Regions from separate parts of the Pengzhenrongella sp. genome, predicted to be linked through region 2. Evidence: riboswitches for the same ligand, from Rfam matches in the RefSeq annotation. Region 2 holds a riboswitch; the other holds the start of a gene.
The links. A riboswitch is a leader RNA that binds a small molecule or an ion and turns the genes downstream of it on or off. The one in region 2 is predicted to bind thiamine pyrophosphate.

Region 1 (11,027 bases), on a different contig from region 2:
CAGGTGTCGTGGAGGTCGAACAGGACGCCGCAGACACCGGCCGAGCCGCCTACTGGTCCGGCATCGAATCCAGGTGTCCGCCGCGAGGGGGACCCAGTGCAGCGTCAGTTGTTCCAGACTCGGTAGAAGTGATGCACCGGACCGGGACCGGCGCCGATGTCCAGGCGGTCCGCGGACGCCAACGCGCCAGTGAGCCACGCCTTGGCATCCGTCACCGCCTCGAGCCACGACGCGCGCTGGGGCACCAGCGCGGCGATCGCCGAGGACAGGGAACATCCGGTGCCGTGCGTGTTGCGCGTGGGCACCCGCCGGGCGTGCAGGAGCCGCTCGCCGTCGTCGTCGAGCCAGAGATCGGTGGCGTCGGCGCCGGTGAGGTGGCCGCCCTTGAGGAGCAGGCGGCGTGCGCCGAGGTCGCGCAGGGCGTGGGCCTGGGCTCGCATCATGTCGGTGTCCCGAGCCGGATCGACCCCGAGCAGCACGGCCGCCTCGGGAAGGTTGGGGGTGACGACAGACGCGTACGGCAGGAGCTCGCGCATGGCGTCGACGGCGTCGTCGGCGAGCAGGCGGGAGCCGCTGGTGGAGACCATCACCGGGTCCAGGACGACGATCGGGTCCGGGTCGACGACGACGGGTCGATCGCCGGCGCCACGCTCGCTCCTGCCGGAGCGTTCCCGCAGGAACGCCGTCACGGCCTCGATGGTCGGTGCGCCGGCGAGCATGCCGATCTTGATGGCGTCGACGCGCACGTCGGCGAGCAGGGTGTCGAGCTGGTCGCGGACGAACTGGGGCGGGACCACGTGGATGCCGGTCACGCCCTGGGTGCTCTGCGCGGTCAGTGCGGTGAGCACGGCCGTGCCGTAGACCCCGAGTGCCGAGAACGTCTTGAGGTCGGCCTGGATCCCGGCGCCGCCTGACGGGTCGCTGCCCGCGATGGTCAGGGCAACCGGGGGTCGGCTCACGTCGAGGTCGAGGTCGAGGTCGAGGTCGGCGCCGCCCGCCACTCGTCGTTCCCGTCCCACGCCCGCCGCAAGCCGGCCGTCGCGGCGCCGACGTCGCCCTGGCCGCAGATCGCGCTGATCACGGCGATGCCAGCCACGCCGCTCGCCCGCACCTGCTCGACCCGGTCGATCCCGATGCCGCCGATCGCGACGCAGGGCCACGGGCTCAGCGCGCGCACCGCGCGCAGCCGCTCGACGCCGCCCGGCGGGGCGTGGTCGGGCTTGCTCGCGGTGCCCCACACCGGTCCGACGCCGAGGTAGTCGACCGCGCCGACGCCGTGCTCCAACGCCGCCGCCACGTGCGCCGGATCCTGCACGGAGAGCCCGAGGTACGCGTCGTCGCCGAGGATCGCCCGGCACCCGGCGAGGTCGAGGTCGCCCTGGCCGACGTGCGCGCCGTCGGCGCCGATCGCGGCCACGAGATGCACGCGGTCGTTGATCAGCAGGGCGACCCCGGTATCGGCCAGGGCGGCCCGCACCAGGCGGCCCTGCGCGACGAAATCGTCGTCGTCGGCGGCGGGATCGCGCAGCTGGACGCACGTGACGCCAGCGGCGACGGCCGCCGCGACCGTGGCCGGCACGCCGAGCGGGCCGCACATCGCGGTGTCCGTCACGAGGTACAAGGACAGGTCCAACGGTGCGCGGGACACCGTCGTCAGGACAGCCGGACCCGGTCGGCCAGGTCCTCCGGGGTCAGCGCCGCGAGCTCGTCGAGCAGGGCGACGGCGAACGACCCAGGCCCGTGCGCGACGACCGCGGCAGCCTCCGCCGCGACAGTGAGGGTGCCGGTGGCGGCGACGGCAGCGAGCAGGGGGTCGTCGAGCACCCCGCAGAACCCCGCCATCAGCGCACCCAGCGCGCAGCCGACCCCGGTCACCTTCGTCAGCAGCACCTCGCCGTTGTGCACGCGCACCACGCGCTCACCGTCGGTGAGGTGGTCCACCACGCCGCTGATCGCGACCACGGTCGAGTGCGTCCGAGCGAGCGAGCGCGCCGCCGAGAGCGCCGCCTCCGGCGTGTGCCGGCTCTCGACGCCCTTGCCCCCGGACCCGCCGACGAGCGCCAGGATCTCCGAGGCGTTCCCGCGGATGATCGCCGGAGCCGACCCGGTCAGCAGGTCCAGCGCGATGCGGGTGCGCCACTCGAGCGGACCGACGGCGACCGGGTCCAGGACCCACGGCGTCCCCGCGCCGGTCGCGGAGTCGACCGCCCGCTGCATCGCGGTGGCCGTGTCGTCGTACGGCGTGCCCAGGTTCACCAGCAGCCCGTCGGCGACGGCGGCGAACGGGCCGGCCTCGTGGGCGTTGTCGACCATCGCGGGGTTGGCGCCCGCCGCGAGCAGCAGGTTCGCCGTCCACTGCGCCACCACGATGTTGGTGATGCACTGCACGAGCGGCGCGCGTTCGCGCAGGTCCGCGAGCGCGGAACCGACGTCGGCCGGGGAAATCGTGAACGTGCTCGAACGGCTGGTGCTGGAAGGTGCGGACATCCGCGACGTTCCCTTCGCTAGTACGAACTAGATCAGGTGCAACGGGTGTGCTCTCGCCCCGCGCAAAGCACGGCACCCCGCGTCGGTCGGAAACCCTACGTCACCGCTCCCGCGGCACCACCAACCGCCCACATCGGTGCAGCAGCCTGCCGGGAATCGTCGTACGATGGCGAGCGCAAGAGTTGTACGACAGGGGAGCGCCAACCGCAGATCTCGCGGTCGGAGCTGAGAGTGCGGTCCGCCGCAGACCCTCGAACCTGATCCGGTTAGTACCGGCGTAGGGGAGTCGAGTTCTTAGAGATCCAGCCGCCGGTTGGAACTCTCCCCTCCTGAACCCAGGAGGAATCTGATGAGCACGTCCGTCCCGCAAGCAGCACGCGCGTTGCCCGCCTCCCGCTGGCGCGTCGTGGACATCGTCGTCGCGTCCGTCGTGTCCGTCGCCGTCGGGGTGATCTTCTGGGGCTGGTCCGCGGGCTACGCGGGCGTCGCCGCCGCGGCCGTGGCCTTCCCGCCGCTCTCCGGGCTGTACGGCGGCGGATGGCTGATCGCGGGCGTGCTCGGCGGGCTGATCATTCGCAAGCCCGGCGCCGCCCTGTACTGCGAGCTGCTCGCAGCGATCGTCGAGGGCTTCCTCGGCACCCACTTCGGCTGGACCGTCGTGATCTCCGGGCTGATTCAGGGCGCCGCCGCCGAGCTCGGGTTCGCCGCGTTGCGCTACCGCCGCTGGAACCTGCCGGTCGCGCTGCTCGCCGGCGCCTTCGCCGGGCTCGCGATGGGGGTCAGCGAGAACCTGCTCTACAACGTCGCGTGGGCCGCCCAGTGGCAGCAGGTCTACGTCGTCTTCACGACCATCTCCGGCACGGTCATCGCGGGGCTGCTCTCCTGGCTCGCTGTGCGCGCTCTCGGCCGCACGGGCGTGCTCTCCGGGCTCGCCTCGCGCAAGGCCGCCTCCGAATCGGTCGTCTGAATGCTCTCCCCGCGCTCCGGGTACGGCGCGGGCATCCTCCGGCCGGCCACGATCACCGCGTCCGGCTGGGGCTGGCAGCACTCCGGACGTCCCGTCAAGGCTGTGCACGACCTCGAGCTGCGGATCGAGCCCGGGGAGCGCGTGCTGCTGCTCGGTCCGTCCGGCGCCGGTAAGTCCACCCTGCTGCACGCGATCGCGGGCGTGCTGGGCGACGACGTGGACCACGCCGAGTCCGGCCGCCTGCTGGTCGACGGCGAGCCGGCCGCGGCCCAGCGCGGCCGGGTCGGCCTCATGCAGCAGGATCCCGAGACCCAGGTCGTGCTGTCCCGGGTCGGCGACGACGTCGCGTTCGGCGCCGAGAACCTCTGCGTGCCGCCCGCGGAGATCTGGCCGCGGGTGACCGCCGCGCTCGCCGCCGTCGGCCTCGACCTGCCGCTGGACCACCCGACGTCGGACCTGTCCGGCGGGCAGAAGCAGCGCCTCGCGCTGGCCGGGATCCTGGCCATGCGACCGGGCGCGCTGCTGCTCGACGAACCGACCGCCAACCTCGACCCGGCCGGCGTGCTCGAGGTCCGGGACGCCGTGGTGCGGACCCTGGACGCGACCGGCGCGACGCTGGTCGTTGTCGAACACCGGGTCGCGGTCTGGGCCGATGTCGTGGACCGGATCGTCGTGCTCACGCCGTCCGGCGGCGTGCTGATCGACGGAACGCCCGCCGACGTGCTCACCCGCGCGCGTGCGGCCCTGGTCGGCGCCGGGGTCTGGGTGCCCGGCTACGTGCCGCCGACCCGGGTGCGCGCGTCGAGGCCGGGTGAGCCGCCGGTGCTGCTGACCGCGACCGACCTCGCCGTCTCGCGCGAGCAGGCCCGACGACGGCGCCCGGCCCCCCTCCCCGCGGCGTCGGGCATCGACGCCGTCGTGCGGGCCGGCGAGGCGCTGACCGTGACCGGGAACAACGGCGCCGGAAAGTCCACCCTCGCGCTGACCCTCGGCGGGCTGCTGCCCGTGCATGCGGGCTCGCTGGCCGCCACCGGCGCGCTGCGCGCCCACAGCCCCGCCGCGGCTGGGACCGCCGGGGGCACGGTCGGCTCGAGCCCCGCCGCCTGGAGCTCGGCCGAGCTCATCGCGCGTATCGGCACCGTCTTCCAGGAGCCCGAGCACCAGTTCGTCACGCACCGCGTGTACGACGAGCTGGCGTTCGGCCCGCGCCAGGTCGCCAAGGCGTCCGCCCGCCGCAGCCGGGTATCCCCGCCGGACAGCGCCGAGGTCACGAGCCGGATCGACGAGCTGCTCGAGCGGCTGCACCTGGCCCACCTCGTCGACGTCAATCCGTTCACCCTGTCCGGCGGGGAGAAGCGGCGACTGTCGGTCGCGACGGTCCTCGCGACCAGCCCCGCGGTGCTCGTGCTGGACGAACCGACCTTCGGCCAGGATGCGAACACCTGGGCCGAGCTGGCGTCCCTGCTGATCGACCTGCTCGACGCCGGCAGCGCCGTCGTCTCGGTCACGCACGACACCGAGTTCACCGCCGCGCTCGGCGGGACCGGCCTGCACCTGGGCCCGCCCGCCCCGCAGCTGGACGCGGCGACGACGAGCGGCGGCCGCGCATGACCACCCGGATCCACGACACCGCGCGCCTGGCCCGCGCCAACCCGATCGCGAAGCTCGCCGCCGCGTTCGCGCTCACCATCGCCCTCGTGCTCACCGTGGACTGGGTCTCGGCCACCGTCGCGCTGGCGTTCGAGCTGGCCGTGCTCCCGCTGACCGGGCTGACCTACGCGATGCTGATCCGCCGCGGCTGGCCGATCCTGGCGGCGGCCGTGATGGGCGGGTACAGCACCGCCCTGCTCGCGCCCGACGGCGGCGGCACGGTGCTGGACCTCGCCATCGTCACCTTCAGCGCCGACTCGATCACGGCCGGCGTCGCGATCCTGCTGCGCGGACTGGCGATCGCGCTGCCGGGCGTCATGGTGCTGACCTGCACCGATCCGACCGACCTCGCCGACGGCCTCGCCCAGAAGCTCCGCCTGCCGCACCGGTTCGTGCTCGGTGCGCTGGCCGCGATGCGCCTGGTCGGGCTGCTGATGGAGGAGTGGCGCACCCTCGGGATGGCCCGCCGGGCCCGCGGGGCCGGCTCGCACGGCGGGTGGTGGGCGCGGCTGGGCGCCGAGGCCTCCCAGGGGCTCGCGCTGCTGGTCCAGGCGATCCGCCGCGCGACCCGGCTGGCGGTCACCATGGAGGCGCGCGGCTTCGGGGGCGCGCAGCGCACCTGGGCGCGGGCGAGCACCTACTCGCGGATCGACGTCTGGGTCTACGCCGGCGGGGTCCTGGCGTCCGCCGCCGCGATCCTCGCGGCCATGGCGGCGGGCACCTGGAACCCCATCTGGGGCTGAGCGCGACGCTAGGCTGGTCGGATCACGGTGGTGGGGCTCACCTTCAACCGCGGCACGAGTGCCGCCAACGGTCCCTGGTCTTTTCACGAGGCACGAGGGTGGAGACTGCCGTGATCCCGCGACAGCCCAGCCTCCTCAGATGGGGGAGAACCTGATGAGCGGCACCGAAGAATTCTCGATCACGGACCTGCATGCGTTGGAGATCCTGGACTCGCGCGGCAACCCGACGGTGCAGGTGGACGTCCGGCTCGGCTCCGGCGCGACGGGTCGCGCCGGGGTGCCGTCCGGAGCCTCGACCGGCACGCGGGAAGCGGTCGAGCTGCGCGACGGCGATCTGACCCGGTACGGCGGCAAGGGCGTGACGGGCGCGGTCGCGAACGTCAACGGTGAGCTGAAGGACCTGCTCGCAGCTCGTGCCTGGTCCTCCCTCGCACAGGTCGACGCCGCGATGTCCGACGCCGACGGGACCGGCATCAAAGCGCGGCTCGGCGCCAACGCCACCGTCGGGGTGTCCATGGCGCTCGCCCGCGCGCTGGCAACCGGAGGCGAGCTCTACGAGTCCCTGACCCCCGGCGGGGTCGCGCCCCGACTGCCCGTGCCGCACTTCAACGTGCTCAACGGCGGGGCGCACGCACCCAACTCGCTGGACTTCCAGGAGTTCATGATCGCCCCGATCGGGGCGCCCTCGATGGCCGAGGCGGTGCGAGCCGGAGCCGCGGTGTACGCGAAGCTGCGCGGACTGCTCCAGGCCGCGGGATTCGCCACCGGCCTCGGCGACGAGGGCGGGTTCGCCCCCGATATCACCCGCCCGGAGGACGTGCTGGCCCTGCTGGTCCAGGCGATCGAGGGTGCGGGGTACAGCGCGGGCCGCGGCGGCGTCGCGATCGCGCTCGACCCCGCGGCGAGCGAGTTTTACTCCGATGGCGCCTACCACGTCGCCGGGGAGTCCCTCAGCAGCGCGGACATGACCGAGCGGTATGCCGCGATGGTCGCCGACTACCCGGTCTGGTCGATCGAGGACGGGCTCGCGGAGGGTGACTGGGACGGCTGGGTCGCCCTCACCGAACGGCTGGGCGGCACGACGCAGATCGTCGGGGACGACATCTTCGTCACCAATCCCGCGATCATCACCGAGGCGATCGAGCGCAAGGTCGGCAACTCGGCGCTGATCAAGCTCAACCAGATCGGCACCGTCACCGAGACCCTCGAGGCGATGCGGCTGTGCCGCGAGGCCGGCTACACCCAGATGGTGTCCCACCGGTCCGGGGAGACCGCGGACAGCTTCATTGCCGACCTGACCGTGGCGACCGGCTGCGGGCAGCTCAAGTCCGGCGCACCGGCGCGTGGCGAACGCGTGGCGAAGTACAACCGTCTGCTGGAGATCGCCGCAAGCACCGACCTGCCGTACGGGCTTGCTGAATGAGGTCGCGCCCACCTGCGGAATCAGGCACGGCCAAACCCCGGTGGTTCACCCGCGGGGTCGGCGCGATCGGCGCGGCCTCGTTCTTCTCCGACGCCGGTCACGAGGTCGCCACCAGCGTCCTGCCGACCTTCCTGAGTTCCACGCTGCACACCGGGCCGGGGGTCCTGGGGGCCATCGAGGGCATCTCGGACGGACTGATCGGCCTGAGCAAGCTCGCCGGGGGACCGCTGTCGAACGACCCCGCCCGGCGCGGGAAGCTCGCCTCGGGCGGGTACCTGGTCACGGCGCTCGCGACGTCGGCCATCGGGCTGACGACCGCGGTGTGGCAGGTCGCCGGCCTGCGGGCGCTCGCCTGGATGTCCCGCGGGATCCGCTCCCCGGCGCGGGACACGCTGCTGATCTCCCTGGTGCCGCGCGAGGCGTACGGCCGGGCGTCGGGCGTCGAGCGGGCCGGTGACAACGCCGGCGCGATCGTCGGACCGCTGCTCGCGGCCGCCCTCGTGGGGGTGGTGGGGATCCGACACACGATCCTGCTCGCGTTCATCCCGGGGATCTTCGCGGCGGTCGCGATCACGGTCGCGGCCCGCGAGGCCCGCCGGACCGTGGCGCCCGTCGAGGGGCGGCGCACGCTCTCGTTCAACCTGCGCGAGCTGCGCCGGGCGGGGCTCGCGCGCGCGCTCGCCCCGGTCGCGCTGTTCGAGGTGGGCAACGTCGCGACCACCCTGCTGATCCTGCGCGCGACCGACCTGCTGCATTCCGGCGGGCGCAGTCTCGCGGCCGCGACCGGCGTCGCGATCCTGCTCTACGCGGCGCACAACGGCGCCGCGACCCTCGGAGCGCTTGCCGGGGGACACCTCGCGGACCGCACGAACCCGCGCCGGGTGTTCGCCATCGGGTGCGTGAGCTACGTCGCGGGTTACGGTCTCTTCGCGTGGGGCTCCCACGCCTGGCCGGTGATCCTGGGCGCCTTCCTGCTCGCCGGGGCCGGCATCGGGTTCGCCGAGACGGCCGAGTCGACCGTCGTGGCACTGATGCTGCCCGACCACCTGCGCGGCAACGGGTACGGCGTGCTCGGACTGGTCCAGTCGATGGGGGGTCTGGGCGCATCCCTGATCGTCGGGTTGCTGTGGGCGGTGGTGTCCCCGACGCTCGCCTTCGGGTACGCGGCGGCCCTGATGGTCGCCGCGGTGCTCGCGGCGGGATTGATCCGACCCCGCACGACGTCGACGGAACGGGAGGTCGCGGACCAGTGAACGACCCAGTCGTCGAGGTGCCCGCCACCGCGTCCCTGCAGGACCGCTACGCCATCCGCCGACGCTCCGCGACGCGCCCGCCGGTCTGGGACGTCGCGCTCACGATCGCCGTCGGCGGGGCGCTCGGGGCGATCGCCCGCTACGCCGTGAGCACCGCATGGCCGCACCCGCCGGGCGGCTTCCCGTGGACCACGTTCGCCATCAACGTGACCGGGTGCCTGCTGATCGGCGCCCTGATGGTGGTGCTCACCGAGCTCGCCGGCCACCCGCACCGGTTGATCCGGCCCTTCCTCGGGGTCGGGATCCTCGGCGGGTTCACGACGTTCTCGACCTACACCGTCGACACCCAGCAGCTGATCTCCGCAGGCAACCCGGGCCTCGCGCTGGGGTACCTGTTCGGCACGCTCGCCGCGGCGCTGGTCGCCGTCCAGGTCGGTGTCGTCGCGGCGAGGCTGCTCACCCGTCTGCCTACTCGAAGAAGGCCCAGGAGAGGACGCGCATGAATCCCGAGGACAAGGCGCTGCGGCTGACGGTCTACATCGGTGAGGCCGACCAGTGGCACCACAAGCCCCTGTACAGCGAGATCGTGCACCGCGCGCACGCCGCGGGCCTCGCGGGAGCGGCGGTGTTCCGCGGGTTCGAGGGCTTCGGGGCGTCCCACCACATCCACACCACGCGCATGCTCAGCGTGAGCGAGCACCTGCCCGTCGCCGTCGTGATCGTGGACACCGAGGAGCGCGTGCGCGCGTTCCTGCCCCAGCTCGACGAGCTCGTCCAGGCAGGCCTGGTGATCCTCGACCCGGTGGAGGTCGTGCGGTACATCGGCCGGCGCACCCAGGCACCGGACTCGTGACGATCCTGCTCGTCGCGCTCGGCGCCGCGCTGGGGGCACCCCTGCGCTACTTCACCGACCGCACCATCCAGGCCCGGCACGACTCGGTCTTCCCGTGGGGCACGCTCACGGTCAACGTCGTCGGGTCGCTGCTGCTCGGGTTCCTGCTGGGGGGAGCGGCCGCGGGCGGCGTGTCACCCGCGGTGGTCGCGGCCGGCGGCGCCGGTTTCTGCGGCGCGCTGACGACGTACAGCACGTTCGGCTACGAGACGGTCCGGCTCGCCGAAGGCGGCTCGGTGCTGTACGGGTTCGGCAACGCGATGATCAGCCTCGCCGCCGGCCTCGGCGCCGCGTGGCTCGGGCTGACGATCGCCGGCGCCGTGTGGGGGTGAGCGGCTCGAGGTCGGGTCGATCCCGCCACCGCCCGCGCGGCCACCGCGCTAGCCGAACTCGAACAGGAACTTGATCGGCGCCCAGAGGGTCGCAAGGAGCACGCGAAACCACGACTTCCCGGATGCGCGAGCGAACTTGAACGAGAGATACACGTACGCGGTCATTCCGACCGCGAAGAACACCAGTGCTGTGAGGTCTAGCCACATCGGCAAGGTGACGAACCAATCGACGGCAAAAACGAGTCCCCCTACCGCACCGAGGAAGAAGGCCACGACGAGCCCGGGGGTGATCGGGACGGCACCCGAGGGTGTTGGCTCCGCAGAGGGCGACGACATCAGGACTGCCTCACAGCGCGAACCGGTAGTCGCCAGCGGTGGGCAAGGCCCACGCCGCCCGCGACACCCGCAAGAGCACTGATCGGCAACAGGCCGAACACCAGGTGCATCTTGTGGACGGCATCCTCGTTGCAGAACCGTCCAAAATTGACGTCGGAGAGGGAGTCCACGAACTCGGGCTGCGGATCGAAGTACGCGGTGAGCGCCGTCCCCTGGCACTGATCCATGATCGACACGTCGCCGTGCGGCCCGAACGCGAGAGCGCCGGCGATCACGACGCCGAGGAGAGCGCCGGAGAGGACGAGCAGGGGCGCCGTCAGGGTTCGGCCGGCCGCGGCGCGCTCGACGGACGCGCTGCTGGACTTCACCGCGACGACGACCGCGAAGGTGAGGCCGGCGACGGGCGCGGTCCAAGCGGCAACGACCGGCCAGGCGCCGCCGGTCGTTGCCGCCACCGTCGCTGCCACGAGAAGCGCGACCGTCACCGCGGCGACCAGGCCACGGCGAACTGCCGGCGCGGAGCTCGCGCGTCTCAACGTCCTGACCAGTGCCATTGCCATCCTCAACGATCCTGAGTGGTCGCTCCCGCTGGAGAATACGCAGAATCCGACGGCAACAGGACGACTGGCAGGCAACGTCACCCGGGCGAAACCAGGTCAGGGCCTCGCGCCGTCGACGCCGCGCGCTACAACGCGGCGCGGCGGTCCGGGGGAACGCCGACCGGGATCGTCGACGGCGCCCACGAACCGACGTCCGTGCAGCCCTCGGCGCAGTACGTGCCGCACGCCGGGCAGACCCACACCAGGTGTCGGCGCTCGCGCGTGCACGAGCAGGACACCGAGCGCTCGGACGGGCGCCCCGGGCCGTCCATCGTCCAGCGATGGCCGCGTGGGCAGCCGGCCGGGGGGATCAGCTGGTAGCCGCGCGGGGTGCGCCGCCATCGT
Region 2 (11,027 bases):
TCTCGCCCAGGCGGCACCAGGCTGCGGTCGGTCAGCACGAGAAGCGGCGGCAGGGTCCGGATCGGGGAACCACTGAGCGCGGTCATTCGCGGACCACGCCCTCGGTCGGCGAGGACGCGCGCCCACCGCGCCGCACGGGGATCCGTCCCGCGGTCCGGGCCAGCCTGCCGCCGAGCACGGCGTGCTTCATCGCGGTGGCCATCGCCACGGGGTCCTCCGCGCGGGTCACCGCGCTCGCGATCAGGACCGCGTCGCAGCCGAGCTCCATGGCCAGCGCGGCGTCGGACGCGGTACCGATCCCGGCGTCCAGGACGACGGGCACGTCGACCGCATCGCAGATCATCTCGATCGCGTGCGGGTTGCGGATGCCCAGGCCGCTGCCGATCGGCGAGCCGAGCGGCATGACCGCCGCGCAGCCGAGGTCGGCGAGGCGGCGGGCAAGCACCGGGTCGTCGTTCGTGTACGGCAGCACGGTGAAACCGTCGTCGACCAGGCGCTCCGCGGCCTCGAGCAGACCGACGGCGTCGGGCAGCAGGCTCTGGTCGTCGGCGATGACCTCGAGCTTGACCCACGAGGTGCCGAGCAGCTCGCGGGCCAGCTGCGCCACTAGGATCGCGTCGCGCGCCGTGTAGCAACCGGCCGTGTTGGGCAGCAGGCGCACCCCGCAGCGGTTCAGCACCTCCAGGACGCTGTCGCCCGCGGTCATCGAGACCCGCCGGATCGCCACAGTGACGAGCGCCGACTCCGACGCGCGGACGGCGCCCTCCAGGGTCGTCAGGCTGGTCGCCCCGCCGGTGCCGAGCAGGAGCCGCGAGGACAGCGGCTCACCGGCGATCACCAGCTGGTCGTGCGGAGTCGTCGCTGTAGCGGTCTCGGTTGTGAGGTCAGTCGCGCCGGTCGGGTCGGTCGCGCCCGGCGCGCCGGTCGTCTCAGTCGTCGCGGTCATATCAGCCGCCCGGAAGAGCGGTGACGACCTCGACCCGAGCGCCCGGGACGACGCGGGTCTGCGCCCACACCGACCGCGGGACGACCTGGCTGTTCATCGCCAGCGCAATCCCGCTGTCGGGCAGCGCGAAGACCGCGACGAGCTGGTCCAGGGTGGTCTCGTCCGCAATCTCGCGGGCCGAGCCGTTGAGCGTGATGGTCATCAGCGACCTTCCGTGACGGGGTTCAGGGGGCGTGCAAAACGTGTTGGCGTGAATGGTTCGACGAGGCCGGGCAGAGGCAGGCCGGCCAGGAGCCGGCTCACCGCCTCGCTGGTCGCGGGCGCGAGAAGGACGCCGCCGCGCGCGTGTCCGGTAGCCATGAGCAGTCCAGGCATCGGGGTGGAACCGATCAGCGGCCCGTTGTCGGGCGTGCCGGGCCGGCAGCGGGCGAGTGCCTCGACCAGCTCGAGCTCGGCGACCTCGGGCACGACCTCGATCGCGGCGCGCAGCAGCTGGTGCACCGCGCCGGCGGTCACCCTCAGGTCCGGCCCGACCTCCTCGCTGGTGGCGCCGACGACGAGCTCGCCGTCGCCGCGCGGCACGAGGTAGACCTGCTGCCCGTGCACCGTCGCGCGGATGGTCCGCGCCAGCAGGTTCGCGGCGCCGCCCAGCCGCAGGACCTGGCCCTTGACCGGGCGGACCGCCGGACGCACGGCCTCCGGCAGCCCCGGCACCTGCGCCGAGTCCGCGCCCGCGGCGAGGACGACGACGTCGGCCCCGTGCACCGGAGCCGGCTCGCCCGCCACGACGCGGCGGACCCCCACGACCGTCCCGCCGTCGACGACGAGACCGACCCGATGACGATGGAACCGGACCCCGGCCCGCTCAGCTGCCACCACGAGCGCCCGCACGGTCCGCCGGTTGTCGACGCTGTGGTCGCCCGGCACGTGCAGCGCCGACCTGGTCCGCGGCGAGAGCGCGGGTTCCAGGGTGCGTGCCTCGCGCGAGGTCAGCCTGCGGTGCTCGAGGTCGCTGCGCGCAAGCAGGTCCGCGACCCGCGAGAGAGCCAGGGCGTCGTCGGCGTCGAAGCCGACGAGCAGCGAACCCTCCTGCCGCAGCCCGACGTCGACGCCCGACTCACGGGTCAGCCGGTCCGCGAACTCGGGCCACGCGGCCGCGGACGCCAGACCGAGCGCGAGCAGCTCCGGCTCCTGGTAGGCCGCCTCACTCACCGGCGCGAGCATCCCCGCCGCCGCGTGCGACGCCCCGCGACCCGGCTCGTCGTCGTGCACCTCGACCGCGAACCCGTCGCGGGCGAGGGTCCACGCGATGCTGAGCCCGATCACCCCGCCGCCGACGACGGCGACCCGGCGTCCGGCGTCGAACGGGGGGTTGCTGGACGTGCCGGTGGGATGTGACATCGCGCTCCCTGAGCTCCCTGCGCCGGCATGATCCGGATCAGGTATGGACGGTCGGGGCTGCGTCAGCCCCCTCTCAGCCCGGTGCGCCGGACCCCCGTGAAGGACCGGCCCACCATAGGGGCACGCGCGCCGGAACGCGCAGACCGTCCGTGTTGGACGCCACGTCCGGTGTTCCGTCTCCGTTTGAGCGTGCTGCTCGCCAGCTAGTTGTCAGGTGGCGCACTCGTCTATCGACTTCAGTCTCCGCCAGTCGTCTCCCGAAGTTCTCCGCCTGCTTCTCCCGTTGCTTCTCGAGCTGCGCCGCCTGCTCATCGCGCTGGGCCACTTGTTCACCCCGGGTGAGCCCCTCGTTACCCCCCGGGACCCCGCGTAGCAGCCCCGATACGGCTCCCCGCATCTTCTCCGTCCACAATGTCCGCTCAGCGGGATCGCAGGACGCGTTGCGACAGCTCACTTGAGGCATGAAATCCGCTCAGTCGCAACCCCTCCGGAAATCATGAAATCCTTCACCTCGCAAATCAGCCAGAGGACACAAAATTGTTCAGTCCGCAAATCCGGCAGAGGCATATGGTCCGTTCGACCGCAACAGTTTTGACAAGAAACTTTAGGATTGACAGCGCCGCGGAGTTTGCCTACGGTCTAGTCGTCCAGGTTCTCGCCGATCGATATCCGAAGGTGTTCATGACCATTCCTCCGACATTGCCGAAATTCAGGCAGCAGTCGATTCTTGCCGTTCTTATGTTGTGTTCGCTGCTGATTTGGCTGGACAATACCGTCCTGAGTACTACGCTGGAGACCCTTGCAGACCCGGTCCGTGGACTGGGGGCCAATCCCGGTCAGCTGCAATGGGCGACCGGTTCGTACACTCTGACCTTCGCCACATTGATGTTCACTGCAGGCGCATTGGGCGATCGCTTCGGTCATCGGACTGTGTTTTCCATTGGGTTGGTGATCTTCGCCGGATCCTCGCTGTGGGCGGCGTACGCGAGCGATGCGGGTCAGCTGATTGCAACTCGAGCTGCGATGGGGGTGGGCAGCGCGCTGATCACGCCCGCCATGTTGGCTATCCTAATGTGGACCCTTACTGGCCCCGCGCGGGCTGCCGCGATCGGCATCTTCTCGACGTCGGCCGGTGTCGGAATGGCTGCCGGCCCAGTGCTGGCGGGGTTCCTGCTCGATCATTTCTGGTGGGGCTCGGTCTTTCTGATCAATGTCCCGGTCGCGGCCTTGGCGCTGGTCGGGCTCGCCGTGCTGGTTCCGAATTTCCGCAGCCCCACTCTGCGGCCACTGGACCCCGCTGGAATGTTGCTGTCGATCGGCGGGCTCGTGGCGTTGGCCTACGGGCTGATCCGGGCGGGGCAGGTGGCTGTGTGGAGTCGAACCGATGTCTGGGCGCCGATCGTTGTCGGTCTGGTTCTGCTGGCCGTCTTCGTACTCGTAGAACTGCGCGTCAAGGTGCCCAGCTTTGATCCGAGACTGCTCGCGCAACGCACATTCGGTGGCGGCAATGTGGCGCTCGGACTGCTGCTCTTTGCTGTGGCCGCCATCACCTTCTATAACGCGTTCTACCTGCAAGGCGCGCTCGGATTCTCGCCGATGAAGGCGGGCTTGGCCAATATCCCGACCGCATTCGGCGCGCTCGCGGGGGCACCCCTCGGCTCGCGTCTGGTTCGCCGCGTGTCGCTACGCTCTGTCGCCGTGCCGGCGCTAACCGTGGCTGCGCTGACCATGGGCGGGTACGGGTTCCTCGGACTGCAAACTCCACTCGTCTGGATTGAGATCCTGTTGTTGATACAGGGTCTCTCGATCGGCATGGTGATCGGCCCCGTTACGGCCGCATTGATCAGCAACCTGCCGTTGGAACAGGCCGGTGCAGGATCGGCCGTCACCAACACCGTGCGACAAACCGGCAGCGTGTTCGGAATCGCAGTAGGCGGCACGATCATGTCGATCGCGTACCGACGCGCGATCGAACCTTCGCTGGAGGGTGCACCCGGTTCGATGCAGGATCAGGCACGAGTTTCCGCCGAACTGGCCCGCCACGTCGCCATCGCTATCCACCGGCCCACTCTTGCTCAGGCTGCTGATAATGCATTTATCCATGCTATGCACGTCGGCGCGGGCTGGATCGCGGTCATCACACTCCTCGGAGCAGCTGTGCTGCTGATTACCTTGCCTGCTGTCGGAGAGAAGAAGGGGCCGATACCGGAGCCGGACCACGAAGAGGCCCGCAGTTCCGAGGCCACGGCCGCCCAGGCCGATGTGGGCAGCCACTGATAGTCAAGCCACGTACCTCCTCGACCGGGGCCAGTTTTGGGAAGGATGTGTGCGCTCGGCGAGCCAAATCTTCCCAAAACCGGACTGCCCAGGCCTGCGCGCGGGCTCGGCGGACTTCGGTGCCGGGCTTTTGAGAAGAATGTGTGCGTCTGGCGCACCAAACCTTCCCAAAACTGGGTCGCTCCGGTCGCAACTTGAACCCGCGGACGGTCGAAGTTCCACTACTGCCGCGGTGTGGGATTTCGCTGACCAGCGCGGTAATTGAGGCGAATCCGGCGGGGTCCAAGCCTGGCCAGATGGGCGCCTGGGTGAACAGGCGACCTCCGACAACCACGCCAAGGTACGAATGGGTCTGGCTGCGTTGGACGCACTCAGCTCATCCGAGGAGAGTGACGACTGATGACCAAAATCGTCGAGGTAACTTCGAACCAGGTGTACGCCGCCAAGCTCATCATCAAGCGTTCGGCCATCTCGGGGAAGCCTGTGTCCCCGGCCGTGATCGCCATCGCGAACGCAAGACGAGCCCCGCGACGAAGCAAGGCGACGGAACCAACTGCGACCGAACCAACCACGCCGAGCTAACTCGAGCGCGCTGGCCATGTGGCGAGCGGACACCGCACCCGCCCGAACTGCATGGTCGCTGCACACGGATCGCCGCCCGCCCCGGCAATAGCGTGGCGCGCCATGAGCACCATGGACGCCGTCGTCCCCGCCCCGCGCACCGGCCTGTTCGACCTGACCGGACGCCGGGCCCTGGTGACCGGGGCCGGCAGCGGCATCGGCGCCGCGTGCGCGCGTCGCCTCGTCGCCGCAGGTGCGCAGGTGATCGCGGTCGACGTCGCCGAGACCGCCCTGAAGCAGCTCGCCGCGGAGGTCGACCACGTCACCGCGCACGTCTGCGACCTGGCCGACCTGTCCAGCGTCGACGACCTGCCCGCCGACATCGACATCCTGGTCAACAACGCCGGCGTGCAGCACGTCGCCCCCGTGCACGAGTTCCCGCCGGAACGGTTCTCGTTCATCCTGCGTCTGATGCTCGAGTCCCCGTTCCTGCTCGCGCGACGCGTCCTGCCGCACATGTACTCGGGCGGCTGGGGCCGGATCGTGAACATCTCCAGCGCGCACGGACTGCGCGCTAGCCCCTACAAGTCCGCGTACGTGTCCGCGAAGCACGGGCTGGAGGGTCTCAGCAAGGTGCTCGCGCTGGAGGGCGCGGCCCACGGCGTGACCAGCAACTGCGTGAACCCGGCCTACGTCCGCACCGCGCTGGTCGAGCGTCAGCTCGAGGCGCAGGCCGCGGCGCACGGGGTCGACGTCGCGACCGTGCTGACCTCGGTCCTGCTCAAGCCGGTCGCCGTCAAGCGCCTGATCGAGCCCTGGGAGGTCGCCGAGCTGGTCGCGTACCTCTGCGGCCCCGGGTCCGCGTCCATCACCGGCGCGGCGTTCCCGGTGGACGGCGGATGGACGGCGCACTGAGCGGCGATGGCAGGATCAGAGCCGTGCCCCAGACCGCCCTGGAACTGCTGCGACTGCTCGCTGAAGATGCACCCGCCGAGGTCCTCGAGCGCCAGGCGGCCGAGATCGAGGCCGCCTCCCCCGGAGCAGGGGCGGCCGCGAGGCCCCTCGCGCTGCGGGTGCGCGCCGTGCTCGACGCACGACGGCGGCGCGAGGCCGAGCTCAGCGCGCTCGTCGACACGGCCCGCGAGCTTGCCTCGATGCGCGACACCGGGGGCGTGCTGGACGCGATCGTGCGACGGGCCCGCGCGCTGCTTGGCACCGATGTCTCCTACCTGACGCTGCACGACCCACAGGTCGGCGACACCTACATGCGGGCCACCGACGGCTCGGTCTCGCCCACCTTCCAGACCCTGCGCCTGCCGCTGGGCGCCGGCCTCGGGGGCCTGGTGGCCCAGACCCGGCGACCGTACTGGACGGCGGACTACTTCGCCGACGACCGGTTCGAGCACACCCGCGGCATCGACCACGGGGTCGCCGACGAGGGCGTCGTGGCGATCTGTGGCGTGCCGCTGCTCGTGGACGACGCGTTCGTGGGGGTGCTGTTCGCCTCGAACCGCACCCCGCGGCCGTTCGCGCACGAGGACGTCTCGCTGCTGGTGTCCCTCGCCGCCCTCGCCGCCGTATCGATCGTGCAGGCCAGGGCCGCGGCCGAGACGCACGACGCCCTGAACGCGCTGTCCGCGGCGTACGAGACGGTGCGCCGGCAGGCCGCCGCCGCCGAGCGAGCGGCGACGGCGCACGACCGGTTCGCGCAGATCGTGCTCGCCGGTGGCGGCGTCGACGACATCGCCTCGGCCCTCGCCGAGCTGCTCGGCGGCTGGGTGGTGGTGCTGGACGCGGCCGGGCACCGGACGGCGGCCCACGGCGCGCAGCCGCCGGCCCTGTCCGGGCCGATCGACCCGCTCGCCACGAGCATGGCGGTGCGCGCGTCCGACGGCTCGGGGCGCCTGGCCGAGTCCGGCAAGATCTGGGCGGCCGCCGTGGCCGCCGCGGGCGACCGGATGGGCACCCTCGTGCTGGGCGGCCGCGAGGCGCTCGACGCCGGCGACCAGCGGATGGTCGAGCGGGCGGCGGTCGTCACGGCGCTGCTGCTGCTCTTTCGCCAGCAGGCGTCCGACGCCGAGCAGCGGGTCCGGACTGACCTGCTGGCCGACCTGCTCGCCCCCGGCGACGGCTCCGGCGACGGCTCCGGGAACCAGACCGAGGCCCTGCTCGCGCGGGCCCGGCTGCTCGGGCTCGACCTCACCGAACCGCACGTCCTGGCGGTCTGCCAGCCCGGACCGGGTCAGTCCCGCCGCAGCCTGGTGCTCGCGGCCGCCTCGGCGCTGTCGTCCGGGGTGCACAGCGGGAGCGGCCCGGCGGGCCTGGTCGGCGCGCACGCCGGGGACGTCGTCGCGCTGGTCCCGGGCGACGACGCGTCCGCCGTCGCGACCCGCCTGGCGGCGCGCCTGGGCCGCTCCGGGACGCCGGTCACGGTCGGGGCGGCCGGGCCGATCACCCCGGCGCGCGGGCTTCGCTCGGCGTACCAGGAGGCCGTGCGCACCTCGCAGGCCCTGATCTCGCTCGGCACGCCGGGGCGCGGGGCGTCCGCGGCCGACCTCGGGTTCGCCGGCCTTGTCGTGGGCGGCTCCCCCGACGTGAGCAGCTACGTGACCGCGGTCCTTGGCCCGCTGCTGGACTACGACGCCCGGCGTCGCAGCGACCTGATCGGCACGATCGCGGCGTACTTCGACTCCGGCACCAGCCCGAGCCGGGCGGCGAGCACGCTGCACGTCCACGTGAACACCGTCGCCCAGCGCCTCGAACGGGTCGCGGCACTGCTCGGCGCCGACTGGACCAGCCCCGCGCGAGCCCTCGAGGTGCAGCTCGCGCTGCGGCTGCACCGGCTGAGCGGACCGCGCTAGGCGCCGTCGTCCCTTGTGTGCAACGCATCACATCCCGGGCCCGAAGCCGACAGATGAGGTTAGCCTTTCATAAGACACCTCGGGCTGCGGGCCCGAACCCGGGTCGCCCACAGCCATGAAGGAGCCTCGAGTCATGATCGTCTGCCACTGCGCCGTCGTGACCGATCGCGACGTCACCGAGGCGATCGACGCGGGCGCCGACACGCTCGCCAAGGTATGTATGGCCACGTCAGCGGGCCGGCAGTGCGGGGGGTGCATCTTCACGCTCAAGGCGCTGCTGTGCCAACATGGAACGACGACGCCGAGTCCGGCAACGACGCCCTCGGCCCCAGCCTGGGAGGCCGTCCATGCAGCCCGTCAGTCCCCGCGTAGTGGAATTGCTCAATGACGCTCTGACCTTCGAACTGACCGTCACCAACACCTATTTCCTGCACGCGCGAATGCTCGACAACTGGGGGCTGAGCCGCCTGGGCAAGGTGTTCTTCGATCTGTCCATCGAGGAGATGCGCGACGCCGACGAGCTCATCAACCGCATCCTGCTGTTCGACGGGCACCCCAACGTGCAGCGCCTGCATCCGATCGTCGTCGGCGAGGACGCGCTCGAGATGCTGAACCTGGCCGCGGCCAGCGAGCGGGCCGCCGTCGCCCAGTTCAACGCCTCCGCCGAGGAGTGCCACACGTTCGGCGACCACGGCACCGCCGCGGTGTTCGAGACCATGGTGCTCGACGAGGAGAAGCACGCCGACTACTTCGAGAGCCAGCTCGCGGCCGTCGAGCTCATCGGGGTGCCGCAGTACCTCGCCCAGCAGCTCGACGCCGGCCAGGGCCCCGCCAACTAGCCCCGCCGTCGCCTAGGCCCACCCCAACCCGTCCGGGTGCGTCGAACGATCGCCGCGAGATAGGAGTTGTTGTCCTATTTCCGGCGAAAATGCGACAACGTCTCCCAGTTCGCGGCGCGAGCGAGCCCGAGGGCGGCGGCGGGCCGAGGCCGGCGATGTCGATGTCGATGCCGCCGAGGCCGTCAGCGTCGACGCCGGGCTCGACCCTTAGCACCGAGGGTGGGCCGGCTCAGTGCATCGCTCTGTGCATCCAAAGTGCAGTGAATGAGGCGTTTTGCTGCACTTTCGCTGCACTGAGGGCTGCACTGAGGGCGAGCCGGCCGGCTGCCCCGGACAGCGGGCCTTCGGGGCAGGTCGCCGGGACGGCTGGGGCAGCGAGCCCGCGAACTCGGGGGTCGAACTCGGGCACTGTTCGATCGGCGAAATCGCAGGTGCGAACCCGCGATCGCCGATTCGCGCCGAGGAGACGTTGTCGTATTTTCGCCGGCCTCTGGGCGACAACGACTCCTATCTCGCGGCGCGATCCGACCCCGTGAGGATTGTCGAAGAGGCGATCCGTCCGTCCTAGCGCCGCCGTCGGGCAACCAGGTCGCGCACGGTCCCCCAGATTCCCTTGCGGAACGCGAGCACCACGACCACGAACACCGTCCCGGTCACGAGTCCGATCCCCTCGAACCCGCTCGTCGCGAGCGTGTCCTCGAGCATCACGAGCAGCGCAGCGCCGATCGTGCCGCCCCAGAGCGTGCCCATCCCGCCGAGCACCGTGATCAGCACGACCTTGCCCGACGTCGTCCAGTTCAACTCCTGCAGCGACGCGAACCCGTGCCCGACGGCGAACAGTCCCCCAGCCACGCCGGCCAGCCCGGCCGACTGGACGAACGCGATCACGGTGTACCGCCGGACGTCGTAGCCCAGGGCCCGGGCGCGCGCCGGGTTGTCCCGGATCGCGACGAGCACCTTGCCGAACGGTGAGTGCACGATGCGCCACGCCGCCCACAGGCCGAGGATCACGATCGGCAGGGCCGCGTAGTAGAAGTAGAACGGCTCGGTCTCGATCGCCTCGATGCCGAAGAAGTGCCGCGGGATGCCCTGCAACCCGTTCTCGCCGCCGGTCACGTCGCGCCACTGGTTGGCGAGGAAGTACAGCATCTGGGCGAACGCGAGGGTGACCATCGCGAAGTAGATCCCGCTGCTGCGCACCGACAGGAACCCGATGGGCACCGCCAGCAGCATCGCGAACAGCGCCCCGGCGAGCACCGCGAGCGGGAACGGCAGCCCGGTGTGCAGCGCGACGAGCCCGGTCACGTACGCCGACCCGCCCCAGAACGCGGCATGCCCGAAGGACAGCAGCCCGGTGTACCCGAGCAGGATGTCCAGGGCCACCGCGAACAGGCCCCACGCGAGGATGTCCAGGGCGAGCGGCGGGTAGACGAACCAGGGCAGGGACAGCGCGACCGCCAGTCCGACGGCGAGCATGGCCCACCGCAGCCGGGCCCGCCGCGGCCCCGCCGCGCGCACGGGCGTCGTGACCTCCTCGGCGGTCGGGGAGATGGTCGTCATCTCGCTACCTCTCGTCCGAGCAGACCCGATGGTTTCACCAGGATGACCAGCGCCATGAGCACGAAGATCGCGACCTGCGCGAACGACGGCGCGTACGCCTGCCCGAACGCCTCCACCAGGCCCACGAGGAACCCGGCGACCACCGCGCCGAGGATCGAGCCGAGCCCGCCGATCACCACGACCGCGAACAGGATGATCACGAAGTTGCTGCCCATGTCCGCGGTGATCGCCCGGAACGGCGCCGCGAGCACACCCGCGACCCCGGCCAGCGCGATCCCGAAACCGAACACCGGCGCGACCCACCGGCCGACGTCGACCCCCAGCGCCCGCGTGAGCTCGGGTCGCTCGGTGGACGCCCGGACGATCATGCCGATCCGGGTCCTGGTCAGCAGCAGCCAGACGCTCCCGCAGACCCCGACCGAGAACACGAACACGAACAGCTGGTAGGTCGGCAGGTGGACCGGGCCGAGCGCGACCTGGCCGGTCAGGATCTCCGGCCGCCGGTACGGCAGCCCCGAGACGCCGTACCGCAGCTTGACCAGGTCCACCAGCACGAGGCTGAGCCCGTAGGTGAGCAGGAAG

Region 1: linked by a shared signal. The riboswitch ahead of VIM26_RS09570 (ECF transporter S component) and the one ahead of thiO (glycine oxidase ThiO) in region 2 are both predicted to bind thiamine pyrophosphate.

What each region holds. Positions count from the first base shown of each region.
Region 1 is NZ_DATCNW010000166.1:1,089-12,115, reverse strand. Features, by position in the region: gene thiD (bifunctional hydroxymethylpyrimidine kinase/phosphomethylpyrimidine kinase) at 105-1,001, opposite strand; gene thiE (thiamine phosphate synthase) at 956-1,648, opposite strand; gene thiM (hydroxyethylthiazole kinase) at 1,654-2,487, opposite strand; TPP riboswitch at 2,669-2,789, shown strand; gene VIM26_RS09570 (ECF transporter S component) at 2,837-3,454, shown strand; gene VIM26_RS09565 (ABC transporter ATP-binding protein) at 3,455-5,065, shown strand; gene VIM26_RS09560 (energy-coupling factor transporter transmembrane component T) at 5,062-5,847, shown strand; gene eno (phosphopyruvate hydratase) at 6,002-7,270, shown strand; gene VIM26_RS09550 (MFS transporter) at 7,267-8,523, shown strand; gene crcB (fluoride efflux transporter CrcB) at 8,520-9,026, shown strand; gene VIM26_RS09540 (DUF190 domain-containing protein) at 9,023-9,376, shown strand; gene VIM26_RS09535 (CrcB family protein) at 9,373-9,747, shown strand; gene VIM26_RS09530 (hypothetical protein) at 9,796-10,083, opposite strand; gene VIM26_RS09525 (hypothetical protein) at 10,083-10,643, opposite strand; gene VIM26_RS09520 (hypothetical protein) at 10,769-11,027, opposite strand, start outside.
Region 2 is NZ_DATCNW010000402.1:3,346-14,372, reverse strand. Features, by position in the region: gene VIM26_RS22845 (thiamine phosphate synthase) at 1-86, opposite strand, end outside; gene VIM26_RS22840 (thiazole synthase) at 83-946, opposite strand; gene thiS (sulfur carrier protein ThiS) at 948-1,148, opposite strand; gene thiO (glycine oxidase ThiO) at 1,148-2,347, opposite strand; TPP riboswitch at 2,342-2,455, opposite strand; gene VIM26_RS22825 (MFS transporter) at 3,029-4,624, shown strand; gene VIM26_RS22820 (3-hydroxybutyrate dehydrogenase) at 5,309-6,100, shown strand; gene VIM26_RS22815 (helix-turn-helix domain-containing protein) at 6,124-8,046, shown strand; gene VIM26_RS22810 ((2Fe-2S)-binding protein) at 8,162-8,434, shown strand; gene bfr (bacterioferritin) at 8,334-8,885, shown strand; gene VIM26_RS22800 (branched-chain amino acid ABC transporter permease) at 9,450-10,445, opposite strand; gene VIM26_RS22795 (branched-chain amino acid ABC transporter permease) at 10,442-11,027, opposite strand, start outside.